Regions from separate parts of the Pseudomonas sp. ES4 genome, predicted to be linked through region 1. Evidence: predicted binding sites of a transcription regulator. Region 1 holds the regulator's gene; each other region holds the start of a gene.
The links. The regulator FliA, encoded in region 1, starts transcription of late flagellar genes. The targets are predictions, from matches to a motif close to CTAAAGTTTNNNNNNNNNNNGCCGNTAA.
Positions count from the first base shown of each region.

Region 2: ACQ4OB_RS22730 (methyl-accepting chemotaxis protein) is a predicted target of FliA. The motif match lies at 2,342-2,369, and genes of this name have one in related genera.
Region 3: ACQ4OB_RS26035 (methyl-accepting chemotaxis protein) is a predicted target of FliA. The motif match lies at 2,011-2,038, and genes of this name have one in related genera.

Region 1 covers NZ_JBOBDO010000021.1:37,863-41,993, forward strand. The annotation lists gene ACQ4OB_RS21225 (chemotaxis protein CheA) at 1-887, opposite strand, end outside; gene ACQ4OB_RS21230 (protein phosphatase CheZ) at 902-1,690, opposite strand; gene ACQ4OB_RS21235 (chemotaxis response regulator CheY) at 1,713-2,084, opposite strand; gene fliA (RNA polymerase sigma factor FliA) at 2,252-2,992, opposite strand; gene fleN (flagellar synthesis regulator FleN) at 2,989-3,819, opposite strand; gene flhF (flagellar biosynthesis protein FlhF) at 3,934-4,131, opposite strand, start outside.
Region 2 covers NZ_JBOBDO010000024.1:45,760-49,890, forward strand. The annotation lists gene ACQ4OB_RS22720 (inorganic phosphate transporter) at 1-907, opposite strand, end outside; gene ACQ4OB_RS22725 (transporter) at 1,185-2,207, opposite strand; gene ACQ4OB_RS22730 (methyl-accepting chemotaxis protein) at 2,483-4,108, shown strand; gene ACQ4OB_RS22735 (GAF domain-containing sensor histidine kinase) at 4,127-4,131, opposite strand, start outside.
Region 3 covers NZ_JBOBDO010000035.1:24,230-28,360, forward strand. The annotation lists gene ACQ4OB_RS26015 (LysR substrate-binding domain-containing protein) at 1-263, shown strand, start outside; gene ACQ4OB_RS26020 (MmcQ/YjbR family DNA-binding protein) at 260-619, shown strand; gene ACQ4OB_RS26025 (DUF1294 domain-containing protein) at 616-1,044, opposite strand; gene ACQ4OB_RS26030 (undecaprenyl-diphosphate phosphatase) at 1,041-1,871, opposite strand; gene ACQ4OB_RS26035 (methyl-accepting chemotaxis protein) at 2,166-3,800, shown strand; gene ACQ4OB_RS26040 (hypothetical protein) at 3,781-4,077, opposite strand; gene pnuC (nicotinamide riboside transporter PnuC) at 4,087-4,131, shown strand, end outside.

The DNA of each region.
Region 1 (4,131 bases):
CCTTTGCCGTGCAATTCGTCGAGCAGCGATTCGAACTCGTGATCGGAGATCAGATCGCCGCCAGCCGCTTTTGCGGTAGGCGCAGCCGGGGCCGGGACCGCAGCAATGGCCGACTCCAGCGCATCAACGGCAAAGTTGCCCTTGCCGTGCAGTTGATCGAGCAGTGCTTCGAACTCGTCGTCGGTGATATCGGAGCTGTCGCCTGGCGCTTTCGGGGCAACCGGTGCGGCTGGCGCCGAGGCTACCGCATCGACGGCGAACTGGCCTTTACCGTGCAGTTGATCGAGCAACGACTCGAACTCGGCATCGGTGATTTCGTCGCTGCCCGCTGCATTGCTGCTCGGCGCTGGCACAACTGCCGGGGCTTCTGCCTGAGCCTTGACGGCGTTCAGCGAGTCCAGCAGTTGTTCGAATTCGTTATCGGTGATGTCACCCGACTCGCTCTCGGCGGCAGGTTCTTCCACCACGTCGGCGATCGGTGCCGTTTCATCGGCGGTTTTCGGCTCGGCCAAACGGGCCAGTGCCGCCAGCAATTCTGGTGTGGCAGCCGTGATCGGGCTGCGCTCGCGGACTTCGGTGAACATGCCGTTCACCGCATCCAGCGCTTCAAGAACCACGTCCATCAGTTCCGAGTCGACGCGACGCTCACCCTTGCGCAGGATGTCGAACACGTTCTCGGCGATGTGACAGCACTCCACCAGCTCGTTGAGCTGGAGGAAGCCGGCGCCTCCTTTTACAGTGTGAAAACCGCGAAAAATTGCATTGAGCAAGTCCGCATCATCAGGTCGGCTTTCAAGCTCGACCAGCTGTTCGGACAGTTGCTCTAGAATCTCGCCGGCCTCAACCAGGAAATCCTGAAGGATCTCTTCATCGGCGCCGAAGCTCATGTGTAGGGGTGCTCCTAGAATCCAAGGCTGGAAAGCAAATCGTCTACATCGTCCTGACCGGACACAACGTCTTCTCTTTTATCGGCATGAATCTGCGGACCTTCACCCTGAGAGAGATGTTTTTGCGGATCTTTTTCTGCCAGCATCGCTTCACGGTCATGTTCGATGCCCGCAAAGCGGTCCACCTGACTGGCCATAAGCACGAGCTTGAGCAGGTTGCTTTCAACTTCGGTGACCAGTTGGGTCACGCGCTTGATCACCTGACCGGTGAGGTCCTGGTAATCCTGAGCGAGCAGAATGTCGTTGAGGTTGCTCGACACAACGCGATTGTCTTCGCTGCTGCGTGTCAGGAAACCGTCGACTCGCCGAGCCAGCTCGCGGAACTCTTCAGCCCCGACTTCGCGACGCATGAACCGTCCCCAATCGGTGCTCAAGGCCTGGGCTTCGTTGCTCAGGCCGTTGACCAGCGGCGTGGCGTTTTCCACCAGGTCCATGGTGCGGTTGGCCGCGGCTTCGGTCAGCTTGACCACATAACCCAAGCGCTCGGTGGCATCCGTGATCTGCGAGACCTCCTCGGCTTGCGGCATGTTCGGGTCAATCTGGAAATTGACGATCGCACTATGCAGCTCGCGAGTGAGCTTGCCCACTTCCTGATACAGGCCACGGTCACGGGTCTGATTGAGCTCATGGATCAGTTGCACAGCGTCGCCGAACCTGCCTTTTTCAAGGCTTTCGACCAGTTCGACCGCGTGTTTTTTCAGGGTCGATTCGAAATCGCCCTGTGAAGACTCGTTATGCTCCATAGCTCCCCCGTGGCGAAGTGGATCAACCGATGCGTTCGAAAATCTTTTCGATTTTGTCTTTCAACGCCTGGGCCGTGAAGGGTTTGACCACATAGCCGTTAACACCGGCCTGGGCCGCTTCGATGATCTGCTCGCGCTTGGCTTCAGCGGTGACCATCAGCACTGGCAGGTGCTTGAGCTTTTCATCCGCGCGTACGTGACGCAGCAGATCGATGCCGGTCATGCCAGGCATGTTCCAGTCCGTTACCAGAAAGTCGATGCTGCCGCTGTTGAGGACCGGGATCGCAGTGATGCCATCGTCAGCCTCGACCGTGTTGGTGAACCCAAGGTCACGCAACAGGTTTTTTATGATCCGCCGCATCGTTGAGAAGTCATCAACGATGAGGATTTTCATGTTCTTGTCCAATTCGACCTCCAAGCAGTCTTAAACGCGCCCAGCACCTGGACACGCCATTTCAATCAATCCGGCAATGCACTCGATGACTGTCTGGAGCACAACAGATCGTGACCGGCAAGGTTCAACACCCCACCAGCCGCGTTCGCAGTGCCCCCACACTGCCTTCAGCGCGCTCGCCACTCCCCCAAACGCCCCCGCAAACGGGCCGCGCACTGGCTATGTAACTGGCTGACCCGCGATTCGCTGACCCCCAGGACCTCACCGATTTCCTTGAGGTTCAGCTCTTCGTCGTAGTACAGCGCCAACACCAGTCGCTCACGCTCCGGCAAATTGGCAATCGCGTCCGCCAGCGCCGCCTGGAAGCGTTCATCTTCCAGATCGCGTGACGGCTCCAGATGTGCACTCGCGCCATCCTCGTGCAGCCCTTCGTGTTCGCCGTCCTGCAACAGATCGTCGAAACTGAATAACCGGCTACCCAGGGTGTCGTTCAAAATCCCGTAATAATCGTCGAGACTCAATTGGAGTTCGGCCGCAACTTCGTGATCTTTAGCGTCACGGCCGGTTTTAGCTTCAATCGAGCGAATGGCGTCGCTGACCATCCGGGTATTGCGGTGGACCGAACGTGGCGCCCAGTCCCCCTTGCGTACTTCGTCGAGCATCGCGCCGCGGATTCGAATGCCCGCGTACGTCTCGAAACTCGCGCCTTTGCTGGCGTCGTATTTGGTCGACACTTCAAGCAGGCCGATCATCCCGGCCTGGATCAGGTCTTCGACCTGGACACTGGCCGGCAGACGCGCCAGCAAGTGGTAGGCAATGCGTTTAACCAGTGGCGCGTAACGCTCGATCAGCTCGTACTGCGCGTCACGTGCCGACTTCTTGTAAAGGTTGTAGCCACCGGCTGTCATAGCACAGGTCCTGCGGTCTGTTGCACGAGGCGCTCGACGAAAAACTCCAGGTGCCCACGCGGGTTGGCAGGCAGCGGCCAGGTATCGACCTTCTGGGCAATGGCCTTGAACGCCAGTGAGCACTTGGACCGCGGGAAGGCTTCGTAGACGGCGCGCTGCTTCTGCACAGCCTTGCGCACGCTTTCGTCGTAAGGCACCGCGCCGACGTATTGTAAGGCGACGTCAAGGAAGCGATCCGTGACCTTGGTCAACTTGGCGAACAGGTTGCGCCCTTCCTGCGGGCTCTGGGCCATGTTGGCCAGAACGCGGAAGCGGTTCATGCCGTAATCGCGGTTCAGCAGTTTGATCAGTGCGTAAGCATCGGTAATCGAGGTCGGTTCGTCGCAGACCACCAGCAAGACTTCTTGCGCTGCGCGGACGAAACTGACGACCGAGTCACCAATGCCCGCCGCGGTGTCGATCACCAGCACGTCGAGGTTGTCGCCGATATCGCTGAACGCCTGGATCAGGCCGGCGTGCTGGGCCGGGCTCAAATGAACCATGCTCTGTGTGCCGGACGCGGCCGGAACGATGCGGATGCCGCCAGGGCCCTGCAACAGTACGTCGCGCAGCTCGCAGCGGCCTTCGATCACGTCGGCCAACGTACGTTTGGGTGTCAGCCCCAGCAGGACGTCGACGTTCGCCAGCCCCAGATCGGCGTCCAACAGCATGACGCGCCGACCGAGCTCAGCTAGAGCCAGGGACAAGTTCACTGACACGTTAGTCTTCCCGACGCCACCTTTGCCGCCGGTCACCGCGATCACCTGTACGGGATGCATGCTGCCCATGAATTTCTTTACCTTGTCTTACTTAGACGGAGGCCACATTACTGGCTGCGCGTTCATTAACTGAACAATGCATGGCAGGCCATCGATGTAGGTACAAAAACTGTCATTAGTACCTCAGCCCACCTGCTTGGTCGGGCTGTGGTAAATATCAGCGAACATGTCAGCCATGGCTTCTTCGCTGGGTTCTTCTTGCATTTGCACGCTTACGGCGCGACTGACCAACTGATGACGACGCGGCAGATGCAAATCATCCGGGATCCGCGGGCCATCGGTCAGGTAGGCCACCGGCAATTCATGACTGATGGCCAGGCT
Region 2 (4,131 bases), on a different contig from region 1:
GCAGCGCCTGGTCGGCCGGCATGGTGCGGTTCAGCGCGTAAGCCATCGGCAGCGTGCCCACCAGAATCAGCATGATCAGGCCCATGCCTTTCTGGCCGTCGTTGGAGCCGTGGGCGAAGGACACGCCGGTGCACGTCAGGATCAACATGCCGCGAATCCACCACGGTGGCGGAGTGTCGCCCTTGGGTGCTTTGTACAGCGCACGATTCTTGACGAAAGCCCGCAAGGCCAACAGCAACAGCGCCGCAAACATGAAGCCGATCAGCGGCGACAGCAACAGTGCGTAACCGACTTTGGTTGCCTGCGCCCAGTCCACGCCGCTAGTGCCGTCGCGGCCGTGCATCAGGGCATTGGCCACGCCGACCCCGATGATCGAGCCAATGAGGGTGTGCGACGAAGACGCCGGCAACCCCAGCCACCAGGTGCCGAGGTTCCACAGGATCGCGGCGATCAACAGGGCGAAGATCATCGAGAAACCAGCGGAAGAACCGACTTGCAGAATCAGCTCCACCGGCAGCAGGGCGATGATGCCGAACGCCACCGCGCCGCTGGACAGCAGCACCCCGAGGAAGTTGAAGAATCCGGACCAGGCCACCGCGAAATTTGGCGGCAAGGAGTTGGTGTAAATCACCGTGGCCACGGCGTTGGCAGTGTCGTGGAAACCGTTGACGAATTCAAAGCCGAGGGCAATCAGCAGCGCCACGCCCAACAGCAGAAACGGCGTCCAGGTGGTCACCACGGTGCCGAGCTCGTTCATGTCGTGCATCAGGCTGTAGGCGGTAAACAACAACCCGCTGCCCAGCACCGCGAAGAAAATCACGAGGGTCAGCAGGCTGGGCTTTTTATCGAGTTGAGGTTTGGCGCTACTGGCGGGCGCCTGGGTGGCGGTGAAGGAAGGAGTCGCCATGACGGACAATCCTGAGGAGAGAAGGAATGTCGCCCATGATCGTTGCTGAATGTTACAGAGAGGCTGAGTTAAGTCAGTGTTTGGGTTTATTGCCGATCCGTTGATCAGAATGCAGTACCTGTGGCGAGGGAGCTTGCCCCCGTTGGGTCGCGAAGCGGCCCCCAGCATTCTTTCAGTTACATCGTTTTTGCAGGTTTACGACTGCTGCGCAGCCGAACGGGGCGGTGCGGCGTTCCGACAAGCCCCCTCGCCACAGTGAATCGAAGGCGCTCCGATATTAATAATCCTGGCGCTTACGGAATGCCCAACGCCCGGCGATCACGGTAAACGTCGCGACCAATGCCACCAGAATCCAGAACCCTTCCGGGTCGCCGGAAAGCGGCACCCCGCCGACGTTCATGCCAAAGAACCCGGCGATGATGTTGATCGGCAACGCCAGCACCGTCACCACGGTCAGGGTGAACAGCGTGCGGTTGCTCTGTTCGTTGAGGTTGGCGGCGATTTCCTCCTGCAACAGCTTGATCCGTTCGCCCAGCGCCGTGAGGTCGTTAATGATCAGCGCGAACTCCTCGGTGGACTTGCGCAGCTCCTTGACGTCCTCCTTTTGCAACCACTGCGGCGGGCGATTGAGCAAGCGCAGCAACGAGCCCGGCTCCAGCGCCAACAAGCGTTGCAAGCGCACCAGCACCCGTCGGTTGGCACCCAGCTCAGCGCGGTTGGTCGACAGCCGCGAAGACAGCAACTCATCTTCGATCTGATCGACACTGAGGCTGGTCTTGCGCACGATCTGGGTCAGCACTTCCCCCTGATCGCGCAGCAGATGCACCAGCAATTCCAGTGGCGAGCGAAAGCACTCACCGGCCTTCACCGACGAGCGCAGCTTGTCCACCGAGTGCAGCGGTTGCAGTCGTGCGCTGACGATCAGCCGACTGCGGGCGCAGACCCACAACGTCGAAACATCGGACGACACCATGCTGCTGAGGTTGAACACCACGTCGTTGACCACCGCCAGCAACGCCGAATCCACATGCTCGATACGCGTCGAACGCGAACCTTCGTGCAGTGCTTCGAAAAATTCATCGGGCAATTGCAGATGGCTTTTCATCCAGCGCTCGCATGCGGCGTGGGCCAGGTTCAGGTGCAGCCAGAGAAATTCGTCGTTGTCGCCGGGTTGTTGCAGGCACTGCAACGCCTTGGCCGAATCGAGCTCGCGGCCGCGCTCGCCGGGGCGAAAACTGAAACCGTACAGCAGACCGAACAGGTCGGTGTCGCGATGACGTTGGTCGATGCTGTGGTTCATGGGGTCTCGATGTGAGGAGGCGCCTGTTGCGGGTTTCACAGGTTCACTTGAACCGCATCATTGCAAGGAGTTTTGACCGTTTTGTGACAAGGCGGTGGAGGCGAAATGATGGCGCTACCGACGGTCGGAATTGGTTAAAGAACCGCTCTGGCCCGCCGATCTTGCCTACGTTAACTCGCACGGCTTTGACCGCTGGCCAAGGTCGCAGACAGGGATGTCCGGACTTCTTTCACGCCTCGCCCGGCGTGCCTCATTCCTGTCATGAGTACCTTCCGATGTTTTTGCAAAAGTCCTTGAGAGCGCAAATTCTCGCCCTGCTGAGCGGCAGCTTGTTCGCGATGCTGTTGATCGCGTTGGCCTGCTTTCACTTTCTGTCCAGCGGTGTTCAGAACTACGCGAATCTGATCGAAGGCCCGCTGCACACCTCGCAATTGATCGATGAAGCCAACCTGCAATTCAAGGTGCAGGTACAAGAGTGGAAAAACGTTCTGCTACGCGGCAAGCAGCCTGCGGATCTGGACAAATACTGGAAGCAATTCGAAGACCGTCAGCGCGATGTGCAGGGCATCCTCGGTGAACTGGCCGGGCAGAAGGGTATCGAGCCGTCACTCAAGACGCGCATCGAACGCCTGCGGGACGAACATCGTCTGTTGGGCGCGGCTTATCGGAAGGGCCGTGACGCCTACGTGGCGGCAGGCGCCGACCCAACGGCTGGTGATACGGCGGTCAAAGGTGTCGACCGCGCAACCAGCGATCAGATGAGTGAGTTGGTCAGTGAGTTACGCAAGCAAGGGGCCGAGCAATCGAAGCTGATCAGCGCCGACGCCGACCGCACCGTGTTGCTGGGGATCATAGTGATGCTCGCTTCGGGGCTGTTGATCGGGTTGTTGAGCCTGTGGCTGGTCAACCGCAACCTGGTCGAACCGATTCGCAAACTGATCGAGTACGTGGCGCAACTCAGCCAGGGGCGTTTCGCCGAACGCGTGGCCAGCACCCGTCAGGACGAACTGGGAAAACTGGCGATAGCCGCCAATACCCTGCGCGATTTTCTTGCCGAAACCTTCAACCGTTTGCAGCGCAGCGCCTCGGATCTGGACAGCGCCAGCGGTGAACTGAATTCCATCGCAACCCTGATGGCCAGCGGCACTAACGAGCAGTTCAACCGCACCGATCAGGTGGCCACGGCGATGAACGAAATGTCCGCTACCGCGCAAGAAGTCGCACGTCACGCCGCCGATGCGGCACGAGCCGCCGATGATGCCGACCAGTCCGCCCAGCAAGGCGAAAAAGTCATGCAGGGCACCATTCACACCATCACCCAAATGCGCGGCGAAATCGCCAATACCGCCACGGTCATCCGTCGTCTGGAAACCGACAGTGGGCGCATCGGCAAGGTACTGGAAGTGATTCGCGGCATCGCCGAGCAGACCAATCTGCTGGCGCTCAACGCCGCCATCGAAGCAGCCCGTGCCGGTGAAGCCGGGCGCGGTTTTGCGGTGGTGGCGGATGAAGTCCGCAGCCTGGCCCAGCGCACGGCGGCGTCGATCATCGAGATCAACCAGATCATTCAAACGGTGCAAACCGGCGCGGTGGACGCCGCTCTGGCGATTGAAAGCGGTCAGTCGCGTAGCGAGGAAAGTGTCGAGCAAGTGACTCAGGCCGGCGTCATGCTGGAGCGCATCACCCTTGCCGTGGAAGCCATCCGCGACATGAACCGCCAGATCGCCACTGCCGCGGAAGAGCAGACATCGGTGGCCGAAGACATCTCGCGCAACCTCACCGAAATCACCAGTATCGCCAGTACCAATCTGGACAACGTGCAGCGCACCGAAGCGGCCAGCCACAACCTTCACGGGTTGTCGGGGCAGTTGAATGAAGTGACAGCGCGTTTAAGCGCGTAACGGGAATGACCTGGCAGATCACA
Region 3 (4,131 bases), on a different contig from region 1:
TCGAAGCGCGATTGGGCATCGATGACTTTATCGTGCGCAAGGCCTGCACCCTCGCCGGCCAGGGCTTTACCATGCTGCCGATGATGTATTGCGAGCAGGAACTGCAAGACGGCTCGCTGGTACAGTTGCTGCCCGACTGGTCGTTGCCTGGCGGCTGGCTGCAAGCGGTCTACCCTCATCGGCGCGGAGTGATGCCGGCCGTACGCGCCTGGCTCGACCATTTGATCGAATCATTCAATGCCTGCGGGGACCGACTGATATGAAAGCTGGACGTATGAGCGAAGAAGATGTCGCGCAATTCTGTCTCGCGCTGCCGGGTGCGCGGGAAGACTACAAGTGGGGTGGCGTAAGGGTGTTTTCGATTGCCGGGAACAAGATGTTTGCCTTGCAGAATCTGCGGGGCGAATCCCTGGCCTTCAAGGTCGACAAGGACTTGTTTCTCGGTCATTGCGACCGCCCGGGAATTCGCCCGGCGCCGTATCTGGCGCGGGCTCAGTGGATCATCATGGAAACGCCCTACCCGCTGGGCCGTGAAGAGCTGCAAGGTTTGTTGCAGCGTTCCCATCAATTGGTCGTGAGCAAGTTGCCCAAGCGCACCCAGGTCGGGCTGCTGCTTTAAAACAGCGCCAGCAGATTTGCACCCAGAAACAATTGATCGATCCAGAACACCTGATGCATCAGCAGGATGATCCAGAACACCAACTGATACGAGAGCTTGCGCGTCTTGTGACGGAACAGCTGCTGCGCCAGTAAGGCGCCCGGCCAGCCTCCGGCAAACTCCACCGCATGCAACACGTTTTCCGGCGTGCGCCAATGGTCAGAGCGTGCCTTGCGCTTGTCGCTCCAGTACAGCAAGAACGCCAGCAGGCTGACGACCCCGTAAGCCACCAGGGGAATCACCGAAACCCCACGCAGCCACAACGAGATCGAGCCAAACAGCGGCAACGCGCACAGGACCGCAAACACCAACAGTTTCAGCTGGAGATTGCGAATCACTCCTGAGGGCTTGCGTCCGGGGTTGTTGCGCGTGCTGCCATCATTCATGGCTTGACCGCCGTCCAGTCGACCCAGCCGAACTGCCAGGTGGCCAGGATGACCAGGCCGAACGCGATGCGATACCAGGCGAACGCCGCATAACTGTGACTGCCGATGAACACCAGCAAGGCTCTGACGGCAATCATCGCGAAGATGAACGCCGTGACAAAACCGATCGCGAACACCGGAAAATCAGACGGAACGAACAGGTCGCGATACTTGTAGCCCGAGTAAACCGCCGCAGCGACCATGGTCGGCATCGCCAGAAAGAACGAGAACTCGGTAGCGGTCTTGCGCGACAGCCCGAACAACAAGCCACCAATGATCGTGGAGCCGGAGCGTGACGTCCCGGGAATCATCGCCAGGCACTGGGCGAAGCCGACTTTCAGGGCATCTTTCCAAGTGATGTCGTCAACAGTTTCGGCATGCACTTCATGCTGACGCTTTTCGGCCCACAACATGACGATCCCGCCCACAACCAACGCCGTCGCGACAGTGATCGGGTTGAACAGGTACTCGTGGATCAAATCGGAAAAAATCACCCCAAGTACCACGGCCGGCATGAACGCAATCAACAGGTTCGCGGTAAAGCGTCGAGCGCTCGGCTGGGTCGGCAAACCGATGACCACATCGAAGATCTTGCGGCGGAACTCCCACACCACCGCCAGAATCGCCCCCAGCTGAATGATGATGTTGAAAGCGATGGCCCGTTCGCCACCGAAATTGAGCAAGTCCGCCACGATGATTTGGTGACCGGTACTGGAAATCGGTAAAAACTCCGTCAGCCCTTCTACCACCCCAAGTATCAACGCCGAAAAGGCAGTCCAAAGATCCATCAATCCCCCAAGAAGCAATGCGCTACGGCATGCCCCATTAATATTTTTTCACAACGTTGACTGCGGTCAGCGTCGCTGCTGCGCCGCACGCATAGAATCCGGACGAAACCATAAAAATTCCGTGAAAAATCGACTTGGATTCAGGTTTTTCCGCGCGGGGCCGAAATCCTATCAGACAAGTCTGATTAACGCTGCCGCGTTGTTGGACTTGGGTCGGATATGACCGATTGGCAAAGTGTGGTTGGATGCTGGCGATCATTTTTTACAAGAAAAAGAAACCGGAGTGACAGCGTTATGAACAGCTTGCGCAGTATGTCGATCAGCCGACGCTTGTGGCTCATCTTGATCGTGGCCGTCCTGATGCTAATGACGTTGGGCGTCTTGATGCTCAAGCAGATTCACGATGACCTGTACCAGGCCAAGGCCCAGAAAACCCAGCATGTGGTGCAAACCGCCAGCGGCATTCTGACTTATTACCATGGCCTCGAAACTGCCGGCACCCTCACTCGCGATGCGGCGCAGAAGCAGGCACTGAGCGCCGTTCGCGGTCTGCGTTATGACCAGAATGACTACTTCTGGATCAATGACCTGACGCCGGTGATGATCATGCACCCGGCCAACCCGAAACTCGACGGCCAGAACCTCTCGGCGATCCGCGACCCGGACGGTTTTGCCCTGTTTAATGAAATGGTCGCCGTCGCCAAGTCCAAGGGTGCCGGTACCGTCGACTATCGCTGGCCGAAACCGGGCGCCAGCGCTCCGGTAGAAAAAACGTCCTACATCAAACTCTTCGAGCCCTGGGGTTGGATAATCGGTTCCGGCGTGTATATCGATGACATGCAGGCCGAGTTCTATGGCCAGGTCTGGAAAGCCACATTCGTGGGACTGGTGATTGCGCTGATCATGGCGCTGCTGGTCATCCTGATCGCCCGCAGCATCGTGCGTCCCTTGCAGGAAACCGTGAACGCCATGGCCAACATCGCCAGCGGCGAAAGCGACCTGACCCGCAGCCTCGACACCCATGGCCAGGATGAAGTCACGCAACTGGCACGCCACTTCAACGCCTTCACCGCCAAGCTGCGGCTGGTGATCAGAGAGCTGCAAGTGTCCGCCAGTGCCTTGGGCCAGTCTTCCAGCGAACTGGGCAACGACGCCGCCCAGGCCCAGCAACGCAGTCAACAACAATCCCAGCAAATGGAACTGGTGGCCACAGCCATTAATGAAGTGACGTATGGCGTCCACGACGTTGCGAAAAACGCCGAGCACGCCGCCAGCGAAATGCGCGATGCCGAGTCTCAGGCGCAGCAAGGCCAGGTCAACATCGATGGCAGCCTGCAACAGATCGACAAACTGTCGTCGACCATCGATCAGGCAGTGGACGTGATTCGTACCCTGGCCGCTGAAAGTACGCAGATCGGCAGCGTTCTCGAAGTGATCCGTTCCATCGCCGAGCAAACCAACCTGCTGGCCCTCAACGCAGCCATTGAAGCTGCTCGCGCCGGCGAGCAAGGTCGCGGTTTTGCGGTGGTGGCCGATGAGGTGCGACTGCTGGCCCAGCGTACCCAAAAGTCCACGGCCGAGATCCAGTCGATGATCGAACGCCTGCAAAGTCACTCCGAAGCGGCGGTCAAAGTGATCGGCGACAGCAGCCGTGCATCGCAGTTGACCATCGAGCAGGCCGGCCTGGCCGGCGCCAGCCTGAATGCCATTGCCCAGGCGCTGCGCAACCTCAACGGGTTGAACGCCTCCATCGCCAGCGCGACCTTGCAACAGGCGCATGTGGTCGAGGACATCAACCAGAACGTCACCCAGGCCGCCGGTTTGTCCCACAGCACTGCGCTGGCCGCCGAACAGTCGAGCGTGGCCAGCGTCCACCTGAAGGAATTGAGTGAGCAATTGAACGGGCTGCTCAAGCAGTTCCGGGTGTAACGACGCCGAGCCTGCGTTCGGCGGTGTAGCAACTGTCGAGCAGCGCGAGCCTGCGTTCGGCGGTGTAGCAGCTGACGAGCAGCGCGAGGCTGCGTTCGGCTGCAGAGCAGTCGTCAATCCTGCCTGCGAGTTTTTTCTGATGCACCGCGGTGTCTGATTTCACGACTGCTTCGCAGCCGAACGCAGCCTCGCGCTGCTCGTCAGCTGCTACAGAGGATGCCGGTTCTACTTGGCCACGCCTGCCGTTACAATCGCCCCCCTCTTCGACTTTCCCCAAGGAACCTCCATGTCCGGGCTTGAACTGTTTGCCGCTGCCCTCGGTGTCATTGCC